DNA from 4 places in the Streptomyces sp. NBC_01255 genome. Region 4 is predicted to be linked to each of the others. Evidence: riboswitches for the same ligand, from Rfam matches in the RefSeq annotation. Region 4 holds a riboswitch; each other region holds the start of a gene.
The links. A riboswitch is a leader RNA that binds a small molecule or an ion and turns the genes downstream of it on or off. The one in region 4 is predicted to bind cobalamin.
Positions count from the first base shown of each region.

Region 1: it holds a riboswitch for cobalamin, as region 4 does, so the genes downstream of both, OG357_RS12740 (ribonucleoside-diphosphate reductase subunit alpha) here and cobN (cobaltochelatase subunit CobN) in region 4, are expected to answer to the same signal.
Region 2: it holds a riboswitch for cobalamin, as region 4 does, so the genes downstream of both, OG357_RS36150 (energy-coupling factor ABC transporter permease) here and cobN (cobaltochelatase subunit CobN) in region 4, are expected to answer to the same signal.
Region 3: it holds a riboswitch for cobalamin, as region 4 does, so the genes downstream of both, OG357_RS08345 (ABC transporter substrate-binding protein) here and cobN (cobaltochelatase subunit CobN) in region 4, are expected to answer to the same signal.

Region 1 covers NZ_CP108474.1:2,919,075-2,924,909, reverse strand. The annotation lists gene OG357_RS12740 (ribonucleoside-diphosphate reductase subunit alpha) at 1-1,725, opposite strand, end outside; cobalamin riboswitch at 1,858-1,984, opposite strand; gene OG357_RS12735 (GNAT family N-acetyltransferase) at 2,049-2,549, opposite strand; gene mctP (monocarboxylate uptake permease MctP) at 2,633-4,279, opposite strand; gene OG357_RS12725 (DUF3311 domain-containing protein) at 4,276-4,557, opposite strand; gene OG357_RS12720 (GntR family transcriptional regulator) at 4,727-5,491, opposite strand.
Region 2 covers NZ_CP108474.1:7,994,653-8,000,487, forward strand. The annotation lists gene cbiQ (cobalt ECF transporter T component CbiQ) at 1-43, opposite strand, end outside; gene OG357_RS36145 (energy-coupling factor ABC transporter substrate-binding protein) at 50-460, opposite strand; gene OG357_RS36150 (energy-coupling factor ABC transporter permease) at 457-1,155, opposite strand; cobalamin riboswitch at 1,184-1,419, opposite strand; gene OG357_RS36155 (RidA family protein) at 1,434-1,826, shown strand; gene OG357_RS36160 (VOC family protein) at 1,875-2,267, opposite strand; gene OG357_RS36165 (ArsR/SmtB family transcription factor) at 2,264-2,566, opposite strand; gene OG357_RS36170 (PTS-dependent dihydroxyacetone kinase phosphotransferase subunit DhaM) at 2,640-3,050, opposite strand; gene dhaL (dihydroxyacetone kinase subunit DhaL) at 3,047-3,667, opposite strand; gene dhaK (dihydroxyacetone kinase subunit DhaK) at 3,712-4,704, opposite strand; gene OG357_RS36185 (hypothetical protein) at 5,151-5,835, shown strand, end outside.
Region 3 covers NZ_CP108474.1:1,929,541-1,935,375, reverse strand. The annotation lists gene OG357_RS08355 (APC family permease) at 1-359, shown strand, start outside; gene OG357_RS08350 (cold-shock protein) at 484-690, shown strand; cobalamin riboswitch at 751-957, shown strand; gene OG357_RS08345 (ABC transporter substrate-binding protein) at 1,024-2,085, shown strand; gene OG357_RS08340 (FecCD family ABC transporter permease) at 2,082-3,176, shown strand; gene OG357_RS08335 (ABC transporter ATP-binding protein) at 3,173-3,982, shown strand; gene OG357_RS08330 (ArsR/SmtB family transcription factor) at 4,013-4,435, shown strand; gene OG357_RS08325 (MFS transporter) at 4,527-5,835, shown strand, end outside.
Region 4 covers NZ_CP108474.1:4,520,350-4,526,184, reverse strand. The annotation lists gene cobN (cobaltochelatase subunit CobN) at 1-2,384, opposite strand, end outside; cobalamin riboswitch at 2,426-2,560, opposite strand; gene OG357_RS20215 (cobalamin biosynthesis protein CobG) at 2,638-3,933, shown strand; gene OG357_RS20210 (precorrin-8X methylmutase) at 3,930-4,583, shown strand; gene OG357_RS20205 (precorrin-2 C(20)-methyltransferase) at 4,580-5,835, shown strand, end outside.

The sequences.
Region 1 (5,835 bases), 1.6 Mb from region 4:
GTAGTGGTCGGGGTGCAGGACACCACGGGCCGTGCGGGTCTTGTCCCAGGCGGGGACCGGGCCGCTGCGCTCGGCGAGGTCGGCGGAGGCCTCGTACGCGGCGAGCATGATCCGCTCGGCGATACGGGTCGACAGCGCGCGCGCCTCGGGGGAGTCGAAGGGCAGCTTCAGCTGGAAGAAGACGTCCTGGAGGCCCATCGCGCCCAGGCCCACCGGCCGCCAGCGGGCGTTGGAACGCCCGGCCTGCTCGGTCGGGTAGAAGTTGATGTCGACGACCCGGTCGAGGAAGGTGACGGCCGTGCGGACGGTCGCGTCGAGCCGCTCCCAGTCGATGTCCTGGGTCGAAGCGTCCACGAACGCGCCGAGGTTGACCGAGCCCAGGTTGCAGACCGCGGTCTCGCCGTCGTCCGTGACCTCCAGGATCTCCGTGCAGAGGTTGGAGGAGTGGACGGTGTGGCCGGGCTCGGCGGTCTGGTTGGCCGTCCGGTTCGAGGCGTCCTTGAAGGTCATCCAGCCGTTGCCGGTCTGGGCCAGGGTCCGCATCATCCGGCCGTACAGGTCACGGGCCGGCATGGTCTTGCGGGCCAGGCCCTTGGCCTCGGCGGCGCGGTAGGCGGCGTCGAACTCCTCGCCCCACAGGTCGACGAGCTCGGGCACGTCGGCCGGGGAGAACAGCGACCACTCGGCGTCCGCGTTGACCCGGCGCATGAACTCGTCCGGGATCCAGTGCGCCAGGTTGAGGTTGTGCGTACGGCGCTGGTCCTCGCCCGTGTTGTCGCGGAGCTCCAGGAACTCCTCGATGTCCGCGTGCCAGGTCTCCAGGTAGACGGCGGCGGCGCCCTTGCGGCGGCCGCCCTGGTTCACGGCGGCGACGGAGGCGTCGAGGGTCTTGAGGAACGGCACGATGCCGTTGGAGTGCCCGTTGGTGCCGCGGATGAGGGAACCGCGGGCGCGGATGCGGGAGTAGGAGAGGCCGATGCCGCCCGCGTGCTTCGAGAGGCGCGCGACCTGGTGGTAGCGGTCGTAGATGGAGTCCAGTTCGTCCTGCGGGGAGTCGAGGAGGTAGCAGGAGGACATCTGCGGGTGGCGGGTGCCGGAGTTGAAGAGCGTGGGGGAGGACGGGAGGTAGTCCAGGCGGCTCATCAGGCCGTACAGGGCGGCCACTTCGTCGAGCGCGCGGACGCTGTCGTCCTCGGCGAGGCCGCAGGCGACGCGGAGCATGAAGTGCTGCGGGGTCTCGATCACCTTGCGGGTGATCGGGTGGCGCAGCAGGTAGCGCGAGAAGAGGGTGCGCAGACCGAAGTAGCCGAAGCGGTCGTCGGCGGCCTGGTCGACGGTCGCGTCGAGCCGGTCCGCGTGCAGCGCGACGAAGTCGGCGGTGCGGTCGGCGATCAGACCCTCGTGGTGACCGACGGCCACGGAGGCGGAGAAGCACACCGCGCCCTGGCTCGCGGCCTCGTCGGCGATGGTGATCGTCAGGAGCCGGGCGGCGAGCCGGGAGTAGGCCGGGTCCTCGGAGATCAGGCCGGCGGCCGCCTCGGTGGCCAGCTCGCGCAGTTCCGCCTCGTCCGCCGTGGCGCTGCGGCCGCGGAGCGCGGCGGCGGCGACCTTGCCGGGGTCGGTGTCGGGCAGGTCGGCGGTGAGATCGGTCAGGGTCCGCAGCAGCACGGTGCCGGGTCCGTCGCTCTCGATCGCCGTGGCCGGATCGGCGGGCGCGATGGTCACGTGGGGCTCTCCCTCGCTCGGCTCGGGGCCGCGGGCGGGGGAAGGCGGGCAGGCGGGCATCCGTACGCCGGATGCGCCGCGTCCACCGGCCCACTCCGCGAGGCCCGGACGTCAGTGACACCCGGAACGGTCGGACCGGGCGCGCTGTCGGCAGGTCCTCGGACTCGCCTCGTACGCGCGTATGGGTACGAAGCACACCGTTGCGGGACAGTTCCGGATTCGCGCCGGATTTCCCTGCGTCGACAGCGAGCATGAGCATACATGTGGGGGGCGCCGCTTGCGGCACCCCCCACATGTTGTGTCGCCCTCGGTTGCTTTGGGTGTCAGAACTCCAGGGCGTAGGTCCGCAGCCGGTGGCCGGGAACCGGCTCCCAGTCCCGCTCCGGGGTGCGGACGAAGCCCATCCGCTCGTAGATCCGGTGCGCGGAGACCATCTTCGCGTCCGTGGAGAGCACGAGCCGCGCGCACTCCGGCACGGCCCGCGCGCGGTCCGCGCAGTGGCGTACGAGCGACTCTCCGACGCCCCTGCCGCGGGCCTCCGGCGCGACCACGAGCATCCGGAACTCGGCCTCGCCGACGACGGCTATGTCCGCCCAGGTGGTGTCGCCCTGGGCGTAGGTCACGCCGCCGATGATCCGCTCGTCCGCGTCGACGGCGACGAGCACCTCGGCCTCGCGGGCCCGGCGGGCCGTGTCGCGCAGCACGGCCAGATAGAAGTCGTCCTCGCCGTGGAGCAGCAGCCCGTCGTTCAGATAGGTCAGCCCGGTGAGATCCCCGAGCTCCTCGTACTCCTCGGGCCGTACCGCCCTGATCGTGAAGTCCATGGGGCCAGTCTGCCTCGCGAGGCACGCGCAGGGGCCCGGGACCTCCTGGCGGAGATCCCGGGCCCCGTGGCCGTACCGCGAGGTCAGTGCACTCCGGCGCCGACCTTCGCGTCCGGCGTCGGGTCCGTGTCCGGCTTCGCCGTGCGGGCCGGCGCGTCGGCCGTGTAGTCCGACGGGGACGTCTCGTCGATGCCCTCGGGGGCCTTCACGGCCTTGAGGACGAAGGTCAGGACGACCGTGACGACGAGGTTGAGGACGAAGGCGGTGAGACCGATGTAGCCGATCTCGCCGATGCCCGGGATCTCGGCGGAGGAACCGCCGAAGTGCTTCTGCGTCGGGCTGGCGACGCCGTACGCGGCGACCGTGCCGTAGACCATGCCGACGGCCCAGCCGGCGAGCAGCGCCCAGCGGTGGAACCAGCGGGTGAAGAGGCCGCCGACCAGCGCCGGGAAGGTCTGGAGGATCCAGATGCCGCCGAGGAGCTGGAAGTTGATCGCGACCGTCTTGTCCATGGTGAGGACGAAGGCGAGCGCGCCGACCTTCACCAGGAGCGAGACGAGCTTGGAGACCTTGGTCTCCTGGGCCGGGGTCGCGTCCGGTTTGATGAAGTCCTTGTAGATGTTGCGGGTGAAGAGGTTGGCCGCGGCGATCGACATGATCGCGGCCGGGACGAGCGCGCCGATGCCGATCGCGGCGAAGGCGACGCCCGCGAACCAGTCCGGGAACATGGTCTCGAAGAGCTGCGGGATGGCGAGCTGGCCGTTCTTGACCTGGATCCCGGCGGCGATCGCCATGAAGCCGAGCAGCGCGAGCAGGCCCAGCATCAGCGAGTACAGCGGCAGGATCGTGGTGTTGCGGCGGATCACCTCACGGCTCCGCGAGGACAGCGTCGCCGTGATGGAGTGCGGGTACATGAAGAGCGCGAGCGCCGAGCCGAGCGCCAGCGTCGCGTACGTCCACTGGCCGGCCTCGCCGGGGACGAGCGTGCCGCGCGGCTTGCCGGTCGCCTCGTTGGTCTGCGCGTACGCCTCGCCGGCCTTGGCGAAGATCTCGTCGAAGCCGCCGAGCTTGATCGGGATGTAGATGATCGCCACGGCGATGACGATGTAGATCAGGGTGTCCTTGACGAAGGCGATGAGCGCCGGGGCGCGCAGGCCCGAGGAGTACGTGTACGCCGCGAGGACACCGAAGGCGATGAGCAGCGGCAGGTCCTTGATGAACCAGTGCGTGGTCTCGCCGCCGCCGACGCCCATCACGTCCAGGACGGCCTGGATGCCGACGAGCTGGAGCGCGATGTACGGCATGGTCGCGAGGATGCCGGTGACGGCGACCGCGAGCGACAGGCCCTTGGAGCCGAAGCGGCCGCGCACGAAGTCGGAGGTGGTGACGTATCCGTGCTTGTGCGAGACCGACCAGAGGCGCGGCAGGAAGGTGAAGATCAGCGGGTACACCAGGATCGTGTACGGGACGGCGAAGAAGCCGGCCGCGCCCGCCGCGTAGATGGCCGCCGGGACGGCGACGAAGGTGTACGCGGTGTAGAGGTCGCCGCCGAGCAGGAACCACGTCACCCAGGTGCCGAACGACCGGCCGCCCAGGCCCCATTCGTCGAGGCTGTTCTCGTTCTCGGCCCTGCGCCAGCGCGAGGCGAGGAATCCCATGACCGTGACGGCCAGGAAGAAGAAGATGAATACGGCGAGCGCGACGCCGTTCACGCCGGTCACGTCCTTCATCGCACGTCACCTCCCTTGCGGCCTCGCTGGTCCAGCTGCCACAGCTTGTACGCGATCATGGTGAGTGCGGTGGAGACGAGCACCCAGAGCATCTGGTACCAGTAGAAGAACGGGATGCCGGCGAAGAGCGGTTCGGTCTTCGCGTAGGAGCTCACCCAGAGCATCGCCACGAACGGCGCGAACAGGCAGAGCGCTATCACCACCCGCAGGGGGGTGATGACGGGTTGTTTCCCTTGTGTCGTTTCTGCCGTTTCCGGCACCTCTGACGCCTCTGACATGGCGATTTCGTCCCCTCGCTGATCACCTCGGTAATGCTGGGGAAATCTAGGGGACGCCTACGCTCCGCGGAACCCCTGTCCGCATAACGGAAGCGAATCCCCTGGAACACGAAAAGGAGGAGGGCCGCCGGGACTTCGGCGACCCTCCTCCTCAGGCGTGCGGATCCGCTCAGCCGTTGGGCCGCTTGAGGCGCGCCACGAACTTGTACCGGTCGCCGCGGTAGACGGACCGTACCCACTCCACCGGCTCGCCCTGGGCGTCCAGGGAATGGCGGGAAAGCATCAGCATCGGCAGGCCCACGTCCGTACCGAGCAGACCGGCCTCGCGCGGGGTGGCGAGGGAGGTCTCGATGGTCTCCTCGGCCTCGGCAAGGTGCACGTCGTAGACCTCGGCGAGCGCCGTGTACAGCGAGGTGTACTTCACCAGCGAGCGGCGCAGCGCGGGGAAGCGCTTGGCCGAAAGGTGTGTGGTCTCGATCGCCATCGGTTCGCCGCTCGCCAGGCGCAGCCGCTCGATGCGCAGCACCCGGCCGCCGGCCGAGATGTCGAGCAGTCCGGCGAGTGTGTCGTCGGCCGTGACGTACCCGATGTCGAGGAGCTGCGAGGTGGGCTCGAGGCCCTGGGCGCGCATGTCCTCCGTGTACGAGGTGAGCTGCAGGGCCTGAGAGACCTTGGGCTTCGCCACGAAGGTGCCCTTGCCCTGGATGCGCTCCAGGCGGCCCTCGACGACCAGCTCCTGGAGCGCCTGGCGCACGGTGGTGCGCGAGGTGTCGAACTCGGCGGCGAGCGTGCGCTCCGGCGGGACCGGCGTGCCGGGCGGCAGGGTCTCCGTCATGTCGAGCAAGTGCCGCTTCAGTCGGTAGTACTTGGGCACGCGCGCGGTGCGAGTGGCGACCCCGGCCTCCGGTTCCGTGCTGCCCGCGTCCCTGGCCATGGCCTGCCTTCCCGACTCCTGTGCTGCTGCCGTCACCGGCTCCTCCGTCTGTAGCGGCTCACATGGTGGCACGGTTCATGTGCCACCACGGTTTCTCCTGCCGATATGTGCCGGTTCGGCGAGGAGGAGTCGTCCCCTGCTTCTTATACACCGAGAGATCCCCTGTTGGTCTAGGCCATTCCGGCGGGATGTGCGGAGCTCTCGCGCGGGCCCCTCCGGGGGGAGACGTGACGGAGTATTCCGTTCCCCGTAGTCGCTCCCGAGGGGAAGGTCTATACCTTTCGCCGTCGGAGTCAGAGTATGCGAAGAGCGAAGGGGATCTTGTGTCCATGCGCAAGAGGTCT
Region 2 (5,835 bases), 3.5 Mb from region 4:
GGCGCCAGCGACTGCTGTGCGCCGCCGCGTCGATCGGCAACATGGGCGGCTACGCGTCCTTGCCCTCGGCTTCGATGCGGGAGCCCGCGGTCGCGGCACCCGCTGTGTCCGCGCTCTCCGCACCCTCGCCGGCCTGCGACGCCAGCGCGCGGGCCTCACCCTGCCGACGTCCGCGCCGCACACCGAAGTAGTAGGCGAGGACACCGGCGCCCAGCGCCGCCTGGAGGGCGAACAGTGCCGACTCGATCTCGCCGGACGGCGGCTCGTACAGGGGGCTGAACCACGGCTCGTAGTCCGGCTGGAGCTCCGCGATCGCGGTCTCCGCCTCCGCGTCCGCCCCGGTGAACGGCTCTTCCTTGTGGTCGCCGAGCCCCAGCGCGAGCGGCAGCACGGCGAGCGCGGCGACGACGAGCAGGAGCAGGGCGTTGATCTTCGTGTTCCGGCTGACGGTGAAGCTCATCGCGCGGCCGCCTCCTCGTGTCGCTTCGTGGCGGACCGGGTCAGGACGCCCAGCCGGGTCAGCTCGCCCTTGCTGGACTGCATGAGCAGCCGCATCACGAGCACGGTGAGCAGGCCCTCGCTCACCGCCAGCGGGATCTGTGTCACGGCGAAGATGGAACCGAACTTGGCCAGGGCGCCCATGATGCCGCTGCCCTGGTCGGGGAAGGCCAGCGCGAGCTGGACGCTCGTGACGCAGTACGTGGACAGATCGGCGACGAACGCGCCGAAGAAGACGGCGACCATCAGCGGCGCACCGAACCGGCGCACCAGCAGATAGGTCCCGTACCCCGCCCAGGGCCCGACGATCGCCATCGAGAAGGCGTTCGCGCCGAGCGTGGTGAGCCCGCCGTGGGCGAGCAGCAGGGCCTGGAAGAGCAGGGTGATCGTCCCGAGGACCGCCATGATCGGCGGCCGGAAGAGGATCGCGCCCAGACCCGTACCCGTCGGATGCGAGCAACTGCCCGTCACCGAAGGGAGTTTGAGCGCGGACAGGACGAACGTGAAGGCGCCGGAGGCGCCGAGCAGCAGAGTGGACTCGGGGTTGGAACGCACCTCACGGGTGAGCGCGCGAACCCCGTGGACGACGAACGGAGCGGCCGCGACGCCCCAGGCGGCGGCGTGAACGGGGGGCAGATACCCCTCGGCTATATGCATGGTTGGGAGACCCTCTCCAGCACCTCGTGGATGGACAACGCACCCTGGCCGGTCTCCTGGCTGACGGTCATACGTCCCGACTCCGCCTTCCCACACCGCGGTGGTCTCCCACAACGGTCCAGTGGCTTGCCCGCGGGGGTCTCCCATGGGTGTGGAGCCGGAACTCCCGATCACAGTGGCGAGGGCCGCACCGGTACCGCACCGGTTTCCCGTACACCAAGGCCCTGCGACACTAGTGCGTTGACCAGGTGCATTACAACGCGGAGGAGCACGGAGCGGTGAGTGATGTTCGACAGAGGGTCAGTTCCGGGTCCCCACTCGAACCGGAGATCGGCTTTTCCCGGGCCGTTCGAAAGGGTGCGTACGTGGCGGTCGCCGGGACCGCTCCCATCGGCGACGACGGGGCCGCCGTCGCGCCGGGTGACGTGTACGCCCAGACCGTCAGGTGTCTCGACATCGCCGAGGAGGCACTGAAGGCGGCGGGTGCGTCACTGGAGGACGTCGTGCGCACCCGCGTCATGCTGACCGACGTGACCTCGTGGAAGGAGGCCGCGCGGGCACACGGGGAGCGGTTCTCGGAGGTTCGGCCGGTGACGACCTTCGTCGAGGTCTCGCGGTTCATCGATCCCGCATGGCTCGTCGAGGTGGAGCTCGACGCCGTCGTCGGCTGACGGCGGGGAGAGCGGGCCGACCGGTGGCCGGCCCGCCACCGCTTCGTACTACTTAGGCTCCGTCGCGATCTGGATCAGGTTGCCGCAGGTGTCGTCGAAGACGGCGGTGGTGACGGGGCCCATCTCCAGGGGCTCCTGGGTGAAGTGGACGCCGAGGCCGCGCAGACGGGCGTACTCCGCCTGCACGTCGTCGACCGCGAACTGGGCCAGCGGGATGCCGTCCTGGACCAGCGCGTCGCGGTACGGCTTGACCGCCGGATGGCCGGCGGGCTCCAGGAGGAGTTCGGTGCCGGCGGGCTCGTGGGGCGAGACGACGGTCAGCCACCGGTCCGTCTCGCCCAGCGGGACGTCGTGCTTCTTCACGAAGCCGAGGATCTCGGTGTAGAAACGCTCGGCCTTGGCCTGGTCGTCGACGAAGACGCTGGTCAGATGGATCTTCATGAGGTGCTCTTCTCCGGTCCTGGGGTGTCGGGCACGGGCCATCGCTCGGTGATGTGCCGCAAGGGGGTGGTGTTCAGGTCGTGGAACTTGTAGCGGCCCTCTCGCCTGGTCTCGACGAGCCCGGCGGCCTCCAGCACGGCGAGGTGCTGGGAGACCCCCTGGCGCGAGATGCCGAGCTGATGCTTCATGCTCAGGCGCGAACAGATCTCGAACAGTGTCTGTCCGGATTTCTCCGTGAGCTCGTCGAGGATCGTGCGGCGGGTGGGGTCGGCCAGGGCTTTGAAAAGGTCGTCGGCCACCACCCCAGGATAGGCAACTCCTCACTTGCTTATCAAGTCGACACCCTCGCCCCTTCCCTCCGTCCCTCCTGCCTCACTCCTTGCGATAGGCGTACGCCTCCGACGCCGCCGCGGCGACCGCGTCGAGATCCCCGCCCGCGCTCGCCGTCACCAGCGCCGCGACCGCGCCCTCGACGAACGGCGCGTCGACCAGCCGGGCGCCCTCCGGCAGCTCGTCGCCCTCGGCGAGCAGCGCCTTCACCGTCAGGACCGCACTGCCCAGGTCGACGAGGAGCGCCACCCCGGCGCCGCCGTCGACGGCCTCCGCCGCCGCGCAGATCAGCTCGGCGCTCGTCCCGAGACCGCCGTCGGGGAGCCCGCCTGCCGGCCGGATCGGCGCCGTCCCGCCGCTGCCCGCGAGGCCCTGGGCCAGCGCCGCCACCGAGGCCGCGACATCCGCGCTGTGCGAGACCAGCACGATGCCGACCGGCGCGGTCTCGCTCACGCGGCACCCTCCGTACGGGCTGTGGCGGCGAGCTCGGCGAACAACAGCGCCGACGACGTCGCCCCCGGGTCCTGGTGCCCGATCGACCGCTCGCCGAGATAGCTGGCCCTGCCCTTGCGCGCCTGGAGCGGTACGGTCGCGAGCGCGCCCTCCTCGGCCGCCGCGCGCGCCGCCCCGAAGGAGCTCCACAGCCCCTCCACGGCCGGGACGAGCGCGTCCAGCATCGTCTTGTCGCCCACCTGGGCGCCGCCCAACTGGGCCACGGCGGCCACACCTGCACCGAACGCCTCCGCGAGCCGCTCCCGGTCGACCCGCTCGCCCTTGCCCAGCGCCTTGCCCGTACGGCGCAGCAGCGTCCCGTACAGCGGCCCCGAAGCACCGCCCACCGTGGAGATCAGCTGCCGCCCCGCGGCGACGAGCACCGCACCGGGCGTCGCGGGCGGTTCCTTCGCCAGCAGCTCCGCCACGGCCGCGAACCCTCGCTTCAGATTGACGCCGTGGTCGGCGTCACCGATCGCCGAGTCCAGCTCGGTGAGCCGATCGGCCTCACGGTCGACGGCCCCGGCCATCGCCTCCAGCCACCGCACGAGAAACTCCGCGCCGAATGTCTCACCCATGTCTGCGTCCTTTCCCTCTCCCACACCGTCTCCCCTACGTTGCCTCACCGACCCCAGCGCAGCGCGGGCGTCTGCACCGGCGCGTCCCACAAGCGCAGCAGCTCCTCGTCCACCTCGCACAGGGTCACCGAGCAGCCGGCCATGTCGAGCGACGTCACGTAGTTCCCGACGAGTGTCCGGGCCACCGGGATCCGGCGCTCGGCCAGCACCCGCTGCACCTCGGCGTTGAAGCCGTACAGTTCGAGCAGCGGGGTCCCGCCCATGCCGTTGACCAGCGCGAGCACCGGACCGGACGGACGCAGGTCCTCGACCACGATGTCGACGGCGTAGTCCGCGATCTCCCGCGAGGTCATCATGGCGCGCCGCTCGCGGCCCGGCTCGCCGTGGATGCCGATGCCCAACTCCAGCTCGCCGTCGGGGAGATCGAAGGTGGGGCTGCCCTTGGCGGGGGTGGTGCACGCGCTCAGCGCGACCCCGAAGGACCGGCAGCGCGCGTCCACTTGGCGGGCGATCGCCTCCACCCGCGCCAGTGGGGCGCCTTCCTCGGCGGCGGCCCCCGCGATCTTCTCCACGAACAGGGTGCCCCCGGTCCCACGCCGCCCCGCCGTGTACAGGCTGTCGGTCACCGCCACGTCGTCGTCGACCAGGACCTTCGCGACCTGGATGCCCTCGTCCTCGGCGAGCTCCGCCGCCATCTCGAAGTTGAGCACGTCGCCGGTGTAGTTCTTGACGACGAACAGCACCCCGGCGCCGCTGTCGACGGCGGCCGCGGCCCGCACCATCTGCTCGGGCACGGGCGACGTGAAAACTTCCCCGGGGCACGCCGCCGACAGCATCCCGGGCCCCACGAACCCGCCGTGCAACGGCTCGTGCCCGGACCCGCCCCCGGACACCAGCGCGACCTTCCCGGCCACGGGAGCATCCCGCCGCACGACGATCCGCCGCCCCACGTCCACGGTCAGCTCGGGGTGGGCGGCGGCCATCCCGCGCAGAGCGTCGGCCACGACGGTCTCCGGGACGTTGATCAGCATCCTCACGGATACCTCCTGGTGAGACTAGCAGGCATGTGGCTGAGCAGGCTTTTCGCAGGTCAGAATGGGTGAGGCCGGTCATTGATCTTGGCGGTTCATGGCGCCCGGGGGCGGTTTCGAGCGGTACTGGTGCTGACCTGTTGCTGACTTTTCTGACTGCCCGTCAGGGATGGGTTGAGCTGGGTGCTCTTTGCACTTGTGCATGATGGCGCAATTATCGGCATGGGGGTCCGGTTGCGCACTGGTGCGTCGCGGCCGGAGGTGGCCGATCCCGTGTCGGCAGGCTTTGTGTGGCGCCTCGGGGCTCAACTGTGGCCGGCTGGATGGCGAGTGTCCGTGCGCGGGGATGCATGCTCGAAACGCAGGCCACAGATGAGCTGGCAGGTAATACAGTTCTTGGCCGTGGACTCCCCGTTGAGGAGTCCGTTGCGGTCCTGGGGAAGTGATGCGCGATGGGGCTGTCGGGCGGGGCAGCGGATAAAGCGGGCAACCGGTACGAGAACTGGTGGACCGCGCTGAAGGTTGCGGACCTCCTGCGAGGAGAGGCCCCGCGGATCCGTCTTGAGCCTCCGGGGCAGGCCGGTGAGGGCATCGAGTTCCAGCTCGTGGCCAAGGGGCAGACCTGGTGCGATCAGGTGAAGGACGTGGCTTCGAAGGGGCCATGGACGCTGAAATCCGCGGCAGCCCTTCTCACGGCCGTGTCCGGCCACCTTGCCGGCGGCAGGAAAGTGCGACTCGTTCTCTCGACCGGGGCGCCCAGACTGCAGGACCTCGCCGGCCGTGCGAGGGCCGCTGTCACCCTCGCCGAGTTCGAAGAGATTCTCACCGACACCCAAGGGAGCGACTTCACGGTCCTGTGTGGCACTTGGGCCGATGACGGCAGACTCGTAGCCCGGGAGACCGCCTGGCGGTACCTCCGGTCCGTGTACGTGGAGCACTACCCGCCGGAGAACCTGCGCCAACTGGTCCACCTCACTTACGAGCAACTGTTCGTAGGGAATCCTGAGGGAATCGTCAGGCAGCTGAGCGGATACCTGGACGACAACCTCCACAAGTGGCTCACCGGGTCCGAGATCCGTAACCACTTGCTCTCTCTCGACGGAGTTCGACTCCGGCTGTTGGCCGGGGACAGCAATA
Region 3 (5,835 bases), 2.6 Mb from region 4:
AGGCGCTGACCGCCGCGGTCTCCCTCGGCGACGAGGTCCGGGCGGTCACCGTCTGCCACCCGGACCCGGAGGACCGGGCCCTGACCGAAGCCCTGGAGCGCGACTGGGCCCTGTGGAACCCGGGCGTCCCCCTCGTCCGGCTCCCCTCGGAGCGCCGCACGCTCGGGCGCCCGATCACCGCGTACGTCCACGGCCTCCGGGAGGCCGAACCCGACACCCGGATCACCGTCCTGATCCCGGAGGCCGAACCGGAACGGCTCTGGCAGCGGCCTCTCCAGAACCGCCGGGGCGCGCTCGTCGCCCGGGCCGTCCGCCGCGACACGGACGCCGTCGTCTGCCGCCTCCGTTTCACGGTGTAGGGAACACCCACGACGGTCTCCCGCGACGGTCTCCCATGGCGGTCTCCCATGACGGGCGAAGTGCGGGCCGACGGGGTAGATCTCCCCTGAGAGGCACTTCGCCGGTGACGACAGGGAGGCCGCCGTGGAAGGCAGAAGCAAAGGGTTCGTGCAGTCCTTCAACCGTCTCGGCGGGTACGGCTTCGTCGTCCCGGTGGATTCCGAGGAACAGGTGTACTTCAGCGCCGCGGACATCGAGGGAGAGCTGCAGACGGTCTCCGAGGGCCAGCAGGTCACCTTCGTCCTCGTCCTCGGCGACGGCCGCTTCGAGGCGAAGGAGCTGCGCCTCTGACCTGCGGGGTGTCTTGCCGATCAGGCCGGGCTCGCGGCCGGAGGTGCGACGGGTCCCCGGTGGTACTGTGCCGAGGCCAGTCGCACCTTTGCGCTCACCCGAACGGGCGAGCGTACGGGTCAGGGAATCCGGTGGGAAACCGGAGCTGACGCGCAGCGGTGAGGGCGACGGGCGGAGCATCGGCCACTGGGCGGCGGAACAGGCCCGGGAAGGCGCCCCGTCCGGATGACCCCGAGTCCGAAGACCTGCTGGCGGCCCCGGCGTCACGCCGTCGACCGGGGAGCACCGTACGACAGGCTCCGCGTATGAGCCGTGGACGCAGAGGAATGCTCCGTGCCGCTCGCACACCCCGTCCGTTCCGCCGCGCTGTTTCTCGCCGGCACCCTGACCCTGCTCGTGACCGCGACGGGCTGTGGCGGCGGACCCGCCACGACGCCGTCGGCGAAGAGCTCAGCCGGTGGCTCGGGCTCCGGCTACCCCGTGACTCTCGACAACTGCAGTGAGCGCGTACGGATCGACCGCCCGCCCCGGCGGGCCGTCGCGCTCGACCAGGGAGCCGCCGAGATCCTGCTCTCCCTCGGCCTGGCCGACCGGATGGTCGGCACCGGAACGTGGACCGACCCCGTCCTCAAGGGGCTTGAGGCGCAGAACGCGAAGGTGCCGCGCCTCGCCGACCGTTACCCCTCCTTCGAGAAGGTGCTCGACACCGAACCCGACTTCGCCGCCGCCTCGTTCGCGTACACCCTCGGGAAGGGCGGCGTCGCGCCCCGCGAGCAGTTCGCGAAGCTCGGCGTCCCCACCTACGTCTCGCCGACCGACTGTGCCGACAAGGACAACAGCGGCGACGGCGACGGTGTCCGCACCCGGCCGCTCACGATGGAGACCGTCCACGGCGAGATCCGGGACCTGGCCCGGGTGTTCGGAGTGCCGGAGCGAGGCGAGAAGCTCGTCGCCGAGCTCAGGGGCCGGGTGGCGAAGGCCGCTTCGGCGGGCGACTTCAAGGACGTCTCCGTCCTCTACTGGTTCGCCAACGCCGAGTCCCCCTACATGGCGGGCTGTTGCGGCGCCCCCGGCATCGTGACCCGCGCGCTCGGCGCGAAGAACGTCTTCGACGACACGCGCGAGGAGTGGCCCCAGATCAACTGGGAGACCGTCGCGGACCGCGACCCGGACGTGCTCGTCATCGGCGATCTGACCCGCCGTTCCCAGTCGGCGGAGAGCGCCGCGAAGAAGATCGCGTTCCTGGAGTCCGACCCGGTCACGAGGAACATGACGGCGGTGAGGAAGAAGCGGTACGTGCTGCTCAGCGGCCAGGCGATGAACCCCACGATCCGTACCGTCGAAGGCGTCGAGAAGGTGGCGGCCGCGCTCCGCTCGTACGGGCTCGCCAAGTGACCCTCACCCGCCCCGCCCGCCCCGCCGCGCCCCGTCCTCCCGGTTCCCGGCCTCCCACCCGGTCGACCACGGTGCGGCGCGGCGGCCGGGCACTGGCGTGGGCCGTGGCGGGGCTCGCCGTCCTCTGCGCGTCGGTCGCCGCGGCGATCACCATCGGGCCGGCGGACATCCGCGTCGGCGAGGTGTGGTCCGTCGTCGTCGCCCATCTGACCGGGGGCGCCTCGGACCTGTCCCCGATCCGGGACGGGATCGTCTGGAACCTGCGCCTGCCCCGCACCCTCCTCGCGGCCGTGTGCGGCGCCGGACTCGCCGTGTGCGGGGCGGTGATGCAGTCGCTCCTGCGCAACCCGCTCGCCGATCCCTTCGTCCTCGGCGTCTCCTCGGGGGCCTCGACCGGCGCCGTCCTGGTCGTCGTCCTCGGCGTCGGCGGGGGAGTCGTCTCCGTCACCGGCGGCGCGTTCCTCGGGGCGGTCTGCTCCTTCGCGCTCGTGCTGCTGCTCAGCCACACCCTCGGCGGTTCGCCGGACCGCGTGGTCCTCGCCGGGGTCGCGGCGATGCAGCTCTTCTCCGCGCTGACCTCCTTCGTCGTCATGACGGCCGCGGACGCGGAGACCACCCGCGGCGTGCTGTTCTGGCTGCTCGGCTCGCTCGGCGGGGTCGGCTGGGACGAGGTGCGGGTGTGCTCAGCGGTGCTCGTGGCGGCCCTGCTGATCTGCGGCGGGTACGCGCGGACGCTGGACGCCTTCGCCTTCGGCGAGGACGCCGCCGCGTCGCTGGGCGTCGCCGTCACCCGCGCCCGGACGGTCCTCCTGTGCGTCACCGCCCTCCTGACGGCCGCGCTGGTCTCCGCGGCCGGCGCGATCGGCTTCGTCGGTCTCGTCCTGCCGCACGCGGCCCGCGCGCTCGTCGGCCCCGGGCACGCCCGGCTGCTGCCGGTCACGGCGCTCACCGGAGCGGTCTTCCTCGTCTGGGCGGACACCCTCGCCCGTACGGTGCTCGATCCCCAGGAGGTCCCGGTGGGCGTGGTGACCTCGCTGATCGGCGTACCGGCCTTCGTCCTCGTCCTCTACCGCACGAGGGGTACGCGATGACCGCGGAGGCGGGCACGGCCACGGGGCTCCGCGCCGACCGGGTCTCGCGCACCGTCGGCGGCAGCCCCGTCCTCGACGGTGTCAGCCTCGCCCCGCGTCCCGGCACCGTCACCGGCCTGCTCGGTCCCAACGGCTCGGGGAAGTCGACGCTCCTGCGCCTCCTCGCCGGCGTCCTCGCCCCCGACAGCGGCGTCGTCACCCTCGACGGCGATCCCCTCGACGGCCTCGGCCGCCGCACGGTCGCGCGGCGCCTCGCCGCGGTCGAGCAGCAGGCCGACACCCAGGTCGACCTGACCGTCCTCGACGCCGTCCGGCTGGGCCGCGTCCCGCACCGGAGGGCCTGGACCCCCGCGTCGGCGTCGGACGAGGCCGCCGTCCGCTCCGCCCTCGCCCGCACCGGCCTCGCCGACAAGGCCCACCGCTCCTGGCGGACGCTCTCGGGCGGCGAACGCCAGCGGGTCCAGATCGCCCGCGCCCTCGCCCAGGAACCGCGCGAACTCCTCCTCGACGAACCCACCAACCACCTCGACATCCAGCACCAGCTCGACCTCCTGACCCTGGTCGCCGGGCTCCGCCTGACCGCCGTCGTCGCCCTGCACGACCTGAACCTCGCGGCGATGTACTGCGACCGGCTCGTCGTTCTCGCGGAGGGCCGGGTGGTGGCCCGCGGCACCCCGGACGAGGTCCTGACGGAGGAGCTCATCGCCGAGGTGTACCGGGTACGCGCCACGGTGACCCGGCCGACGCCCGGAGGCCACCCGCACATCCGCTTCCTGGGCACGCTCCCGGCTCCCGCCGGAGATTGAGCCGGGGACGCCTCTGCCTACGATGGCCCCATGTCCGAGCGCGCAGATCCGGCAGACGCCGCAGGCCCCGACGACCCCACGACGGATCCGGCGGCGGATGCCGAGGCGGCCGCCGTGTCACGTCCGCGTCCGCACGAGCGGACCCCGGGAGCGCGGGAACTCGCCGCGGCGGCGGAGGTGTTCGCGCTCCTCGCCGACCCCACCCGGCTCCACCTGCTGTGGCTGCTCACCCGCGGAGAGGCCGACGTCAGCGCCCTGACCGAGGCGTGCGGGGCCGCGCGCCCGGCCGTCAGCCAGCACCTGGCCAAGCTGCGACTCGGCGGCCTCGTGCAGTCCAGCAAGGACGGGCGGCGGGTCGTGTACGCGATGCCCGACGGGCACCTGAAGCGGCTGGTCGTCGAGGCGATCAGCCGCGCCGACCACGTGGTGAGCGGCGAACCCTGGCACGACTGAGCCCACCTGGCGTCAACGTGTGCGCACCTATGCACATATCGGCTACGGTGAAGAGGTCCGCCGACCGCCCTGGCCGACCGGGGGCGTCCCCATGCTGTCCGTGCTGCGCAACCGCACCTACCGGCGCCTGTTCACCGCCCAGGTCGTCGCCCTCGCCGGCACCGGCCTCGCGACCGTGGCGCTGAGCCTCCTCGCCTACGACCTCGCGGGGACGAACGCCTCCGCCGTGCTCGGCACCGCCCTCGCGATCAAGATGGCCGCGTACGTCGGCATGGGCCCGGTCGTCGGCGCCCTCGCCGACCGGCTGCCCCGCCGGAACCTGCTCGTCGCCATGGACGTCGTACGGGCCGGGGTCGCCCTGTCCCTGCCGTTCGTCACCCAGGTGTGGCAGATCTACGTCCTGATCCTCCTGCTCCAGACCGCCTCCGCCGCCTTCACGCCGACCTTCCAGGCGACCATCCCCGACGTGCTGCCCGAGGAGCGCGACTACACGCGGGCGCTCTCCCTCTCGCGGCTCGCCTACGACCTGGAGAGCCTGCTCAGCCCGGTGCTCGCCGCCGCGCTGCTCACCGTCGTCCCGTACGACCGGCTCTTCACCGGCACCGCCGCCGGGTTCCTCGCCTCGGGCATCCTGGTCCGCGCGACCACCCTGCCCGCGCCCACGCCCGCCGCACGCGCGGGGGGACTCCGCGCCAGAGCGGCCTTCGGTACGCGGCTCCTCCTCGGCACCCCGCGCCTGCGGGCCCTGCTCGCCCTGGACGTCGCGGTGGCGGCGGCGGGCGCGACGGTGCTCGTCAACACGGTGGTCCTGGTCCGCGACACCCTCGGCCGCACCCCCGGAGACGTCCCGCTCGCCCTCGGCGCGTACGGGGCGGGCTCGATGGCGGTCGCGCTCCTGCTCCCGCGGGCGCTCGACCGCCGGCCCGCCGGCCGGCCTGCCCCGGGGGGTGAACGGGCGCTCATGCTGCGCGCCGCCTTCGTCCTGGCCGGGGCCCTCGGGCTGTTCGCGTTCGGGCTCGCGCTGCCGCCGGGGGACTGGGCCTGGCCCGGGCTGCTCGCGGTCTGGCTGCTGCTCGGCGCGGCGACGTCGGCGATCCTGACGCCCGGCGGCAGGCTGCTGCGCCGCTCCGCCCGGAGCGCCGACCTGCCGGCCGCCTTCGCCGCCCGGTTCTCCCTCTCGCACGCCTGCTGGCTGCTCACCTATCCCCTCGCCGGCGGGCTCGCCGCGCGGGCCGGACTCATGGCCTCGGCGGCCGTACTCGCCGGGATCGCCCTGCTCGGCGCCCTGGCCGCCACCCGCCTGTGGCCCCGTACGGACCCGGCCACGCTGGCACACGTCCACCCCGAACTCCCCGCCGGCCACCCCCATCTCGTGGAGGCGGGCGGCGGCGGTCGCCACG
Region 4 (5,835 bases):
TCCGTCGTGCCGGCGAGGCGGGGTACCACCTGCTCGCAGGCGAAGCGGAGGACCGTCTTCACGGACTCCAGCTGGATCCCGTACGCCGTGCCGCCCATCGGCGGGGCGCCCAGGCCCAGTACGGCGGCGTCCGTGATCGCGTCCACGGACCAGCCGGCGGCCTCCATGGCCTCGACCACCCGGCGGGCGCGCTCCTCGATGTCGTCGGTCCTGGCCCGGTCCATGGCCGACTCGTCCAGGCCGAGCGCCTCGCGCAGGCCCGGCAGCGCCTGCGTACCGCCCCAGATCTGGCGGGCGCGGAGGATCGAGAGGACCAGGTTGACGCGGGCCTCGCCCTCCGGCGCGCCGCCCAGGACGTGCAGGCCGTCGCGGATCTGGGCGTCCTTGACCTCGCACAGCCAGCCGTCGACGTGCAGCAGGAAGTCGTCGAAGCCGTCGTCCTCCGGGCGGTCCTGGAGCCCCAGGTCGTGGTCGAGCTTGGCCGCCTGGATCAGCGTCCAGATCTGGGCGCGGATCGCGGGCAGCTTCGACGGGTCCATCGAGGAGATCTGCGCGTACTCGTCGAGCAGCTGCTCCAGGCGCGCGATGTCGCCGTACGACTCGGCGCGCGCCATCGGCGGCACCAGGTGGTCGACGAGGGTCGCGTGCACGCGCCGCTTGGCCTGCGTGCCCTCGCCCGGGTCGTTGACGAGGAAGGGGTAGATCAGCGGGATGTCGCCCAGTGCCGCGTCGGGGCCGCAGGCGGCGGACAGGCCGGCGTTCTTGCCGGGCAGCCACTCCAGGTTGCCGTGCTTGCCCAGGTGGACCATGGCGTCGGCGCCGAAGCCGCCGTCCTCGGCGCGGGCGGCGATCCAGCGGTAGGCGGCCAGGTAGTGGTGCGACGGCGGGAGATCGGGGTCGTGGTAGATCGCGATCGGGTTCTCGCCGAAGCCGCGCGGCGGCTGGATGAGGATCAGCAGGTTCCCGCGGCGCAGGGCGGCGAGCACGATGTCGCCCTCCGGGTTGCGGGAGCGGTCGAGGAACATCTCGCCGGGCGCCGGGCCCCAGTGCTCCTCGACGTGCGTGCGGAGCTCCTCGGGCAGGGTCGCGTACCAGCGCTTGTAGTCGGCGGCCGGGATGCGGACGGGGTTGCGCGCGAGCTGCTCCTCCGTCAGCCAGTCCTGGTCGTGGCCGCCGGCCTCGATGAGGGCGTAGATCAGCTCGTCGCCGTCGCCGGAGATCAGGCCGGGGAGGTCTTCGGCCGGGCCGAAGTCGTAGCCCTCGGCGATCAGGCGGCGGAGGAGCGAGACGGCGGAGGCGGGGGTGTCGAGGCCTACCGCGTTGCCGATGCGGGAGTGCTTCGTCGGGTACGCGGAGAGGACGAGCGCCAGCTTCTTCTCGGCGTTCGGGATGTGGCGGAGCCGCGCGTGGCGGACGGCGATCCCGGCGACGCGGGCGGCGCGCTCGGCGTCCGCGACGTACGCCGGAAGCCCGTCCGCGTCGATCTCCTTGAAGGAGAACGGGACGGTGATGAGCCGGCCGTCGAACTCGGGCACGGCGACCTGGCTGGCCGCGTCCAGCGGCGACAGGCCCTCGTCGTTCTCCTCCCAGTTCTCGCGCGAACCGGTCAGGCACAACGCCTGGAGGATCGGTACGTCGAGCCCGGCCAGCGCGCCCGCGTCCCAGGCCTCCTCGTCACCGCCGGCCTGCGCCTCGGCGGGCTTGGTGCCGCCCGCCGCGAGGACGGTGGTGACGATCGCGTCGGCGGTACGGAGCCGGTCGAGCAGCTCCGCCTCGGGGGCGCGCAGGGACGCCACGTACAGCGGGAGCGCCTGCGCGCCGGTGTCCTCGATCGCCGCGCAGAGGGTTTCCACGAAGGCGGTGTTCCCGCTCATGTGGTGGGCGCGGTAGTAGAGCACCGCGATCGTCGGGCCGGTCGTCGTCCGGGCGGTGCGCTCCAGCGGGCCCCAGGTGGGGGCCGGCGCCGGGGCCTCGAAGCCGTGGCCGGTGAGGAGGACGGTGTCGGAGAGGAAGCGGGCCAGCTGCTCCAGGTTCCCGGGGCCGCCGTGCGCGAGGTAGGCGTGCGCCTCGGTGGCGACGCCGACGGGGACGGTCGAGGTCTCCATCAGCTGGGCGTCGGGGGCCTGTTCGCCGCTGAGCACGACGACCGGCTTCCCGGTGGCGCGGATCGCGTCGATCCCCTCCTCCCAGGAGCGGATGCCGCCCAGGAGGCGGACGACGACGAGATCGACGCCGTCGAGGAGCGTGGGCAGTTCGGCGAGGGACAGCCGGGAGGGGTTGGCGAACCGGTACTCGACCGGGCCGCCGGCTCCCTCGGCCGAGGCGGCGTTCGCCGCGCGGGCACTGAGCAGGTCGGTGTCGGAGTGCGACAGCAGCAGAAGCATGGCGTGCGCAGGCCCTTCCTCGGGGTTGTCCGCGCCCCGGGTGGTCGTGTGGACGGCGGGAGTTCCTGACTCACCCGTGCCATCGCTGGTACGGGCTCACAGTGGCGGGACCGCGCCGGATTCTCACCGGGCTTCCTCCCCGGGGTCCTGGGACCCCATGCCGATCTGCATCCTAGATCGTGAGGTCGGCGGGGCGGGGCGGGCCGTGGAGTCGGCCGGATCACACTCGGTGGTGGCCCGGTTCCCCGTGGGTATGCTCGCCGCCATGCCGCCCACCCCACCCTCGACGCCCGAACGGGACGAAGCTCGCAAACGGGACCGTGGCGACGCCTGCCCCGGGGCGCTGCGCCTGCACGCCGCCGACGACGGCCGGCTGGCCCGACTGCGGCTGCCCGCAGGATGCTTGACGGCACGTCAGGTCGAGGCGCTGGCGGACGCGGCGGAGATCCTCGGCGACGGACGGGTCAGCATCACCTCCCGGGGGAACGCGGAGCTGCGCGGCCTCGCGGACGACTGCGGGGCGGAGCTCGCCGCACTGCTCGCGGAAGCGGGCCTGCTGCCCTCCCCCACCCACGAACGCGTCCGCAACATCGTGGCCTCCCCGGCCGCCGGCCTCGACGGACTCGGCGGCCCCGAGGTCCAGTTGTGGGCCCGTGAGCTGGACACCCTGCTGTGCGCCGAGCCCTGGGCGGCGGCGCTGTCCGGCCGTTTCCTCTTCGTCCTCGACGACGGGCGCGGTGACGTGGCGGGCCTCGGCGGCGATGTGACCTTGGTCGCAGTGGAGCCGGGTGCCGCGCTGTTGTACGTGGGCGGGCTGGCCTTCCGGGTCGGCGGGGCCGACGCTCCCCGGGCCGCCCTCGCCGCCGCCGGGGCCTTCCTGGACGCCGCCCGCGAGGCCGGGAACGGGGCCTGGCGGGTGCGGGAGCTGCCGGATGGGTGCGCCCCCGACGTGGCGGGCGCGCTCGCCCGCGCGGGGATCGCGGCGGAGCCCGTACCCCTACCTGTACGAGAAGTCCCCGATGGCGCGCCCCTCGCCCCCGGGCCCCTCGGCGCCACCGCCCTGTACGTCCTGGCGCCCCTCGGCCGCCTCACCGCCGCCCAGCTGCGCGCGCTGCTGCCCGCCGAGGAGGTGCGGCTGACGCCGTGGCGCGGTGCGGTCGTCGTGGGAGCGGCGGCGGCAGCGGCGGCGGCGGCGGGCCATCAGGACCGCGACCGGCTCGCCGCCCTCGCCGCCTCCGGGCTGATCACCCGGCCCGACTCCCCCTGGGCGGGCGTCAGCGCCTGCACCGGGCGCCCCGGGTGCGCCAAGTCCCTCGCGGACGTCCGCGAGGACGCGGCCCCGGGGGCCGCCCTCTGCCTCCCTCTCCCTGTTCATTACTCCGGGTGCGAGCGCCGCTGCGGGCATCCGCACGGCACCTGGGTCGACGTCGTCGCCACCGCCGACGGCGCCTACCTGGTGGACGGCGTCCCCACCCCCCGTACCGCCCTGCCCGAAGCAGTGACCACGGCCCGCACCACCACCGGCACGACCGCCACGACGACGAGATGAGCGAGAGCACCAGGATGTTCGACTACGAGAAGGACGGGGCGGAGATCTACCGCCGGTCCTTTGCCACGATCCGCGCCGAGGCGGAGCTCGCGGGCCTGCCCGCCGACGTCGCCCAGGTGGCGGTCCGGATGATCCACGCCTGCGGCATGACCGACCTCGTCCAGGACATCGCGTACTCCCCTCAGGTCGCCGCGAACGCCCGCGAGGCCCTGCGCGCCGGCGCCCCGATCCTCTGCGACGCGCAGATGGTCGCCAGCGGCGTCACCCGCAAGCGGCTGCCCGCCGACAACGAGGTGATCTGCACGCTCTCCGACCCGGCCGTGCCGGGCCTCGCCGCCGACCTCGGCACCACCCGCTCCGCCGCCGCGCTCGAACTGTGGCGGGACCGCCTCGAAGGCTCCGTCGTCGCCATCGGCAACGCCCCCACCGCCCTCTTCCACCTCCTGGAGATGATCGCGAAGGGCGCCGGCAGGCCCGCCGCCGTCCTCGGCATCCCGGTCGGCTTCATCGGCGCCGCCGAGTCCAAGGACGCGCTCGCCGCGAACACCCTGGACCTCGACTACCTCGTCGTACGGGGCCGGCGCGGCGGCAGCGCGATGACCGCCGCCGCGATCAACGCCCTCGCCCACGAAGCGGAGATCCAGGCATGAGCACCGCGCACACGAAAGGCAAGCTGTACGGGGTCGGGCTCGGGCCCGGCGACCCGAACCTGATGACCGTCGCCGCGGTGAAGGCCATCGCCGCCGCCGACGTCGTCGCGTACCACTCGGCCCGCCACGGCCGCTCGATAGCGCGCTCCATCGCCGCCGAGCACATCCGCGAGGACCATGTCGAGGAGCGGCTCATGTACCCGCTCACCGTCGAGACCACGGACCACCCCGGCGGCTACCGGGGCGCCCTGAACGACTTCTACGAGGAGGCCGCGGCCCGCCTCGCCGCCCACCTCGACGCCGGCCGCACGGTCGCCGTCCTCGCCGAGGGCGACCCGCTCTTCTACGGCTCGTACCAGCACATGCACAAGCGGCTCGCGGACCGCTACGACACGACCGTCATCCCCGGCGTCACCTCGGTGAGCGCCGCCGCCGCCCGGCTCGGCGAGCCGCTGTGCGAGGCGGAGGAGGTCCTCACGATCATCCCCGGCACCCTGCCGGAGGACGAGCTGACGGCCCGCCTCGCGGGCACCGACTCGGCGGTCGTGATGAAGCTCGGCCGCACCTTCCCCACCGTGAAGCGCGCCCTGGAGCGGGCGGGCCGGCTCGACGACGCGCGGTACGTGGAGCGGGCGTTCATGGCGGGCGAGCGGACCGGCGACCTCGCCGACATCGACCCGGACTCCGTCCCGTACTTCTCCGTCGCGGTCCTCCCCTCCCGTATCGACCAGGAGCTTCCGGTACGGGAGCGGGGCGAGGTCGTCGTCGTCGGCACCGGCCCGGCCGGCGCGCCCTGGCTGACGCCCGAGTCGCGCGGCGCGCTCGTCAACGCCGACGTCCTCGTCGGCTACACCACCTACCTGGACCGGGTGCCGGAGCTGCGCCCCGGGCAGATCCGGCACGGCTCCGACAACAAGGTCGAGTCGGAGCGGGCCGAGTTCGCGCTCGACCTGGCCAAGCGCGGGCGGAAGGTCGCAGTCGTCTCCGGCGGCGACCCGGGCGTCTTCGCCATGGCCACCGCCGTCCTGGAGGTCGCCTGCGAACCGGCGTACGCGGACGTCCCCGTACGGGTCCTGCCGGGCGTGACCGCCGCCAACGCGGCCGCCGCGGCGGCGGGCGCCCCGCTCGGCCACGACTACGCCACGATCTCGCTCTCCGACCGGCTCAAGCCGTGGGACGTCATCGAGGCCCGGCTGCGCGCCGCCGCCGGCGCCGACCTGGTCATCGCCCTCTACAACCCGGGGTCGAAGTC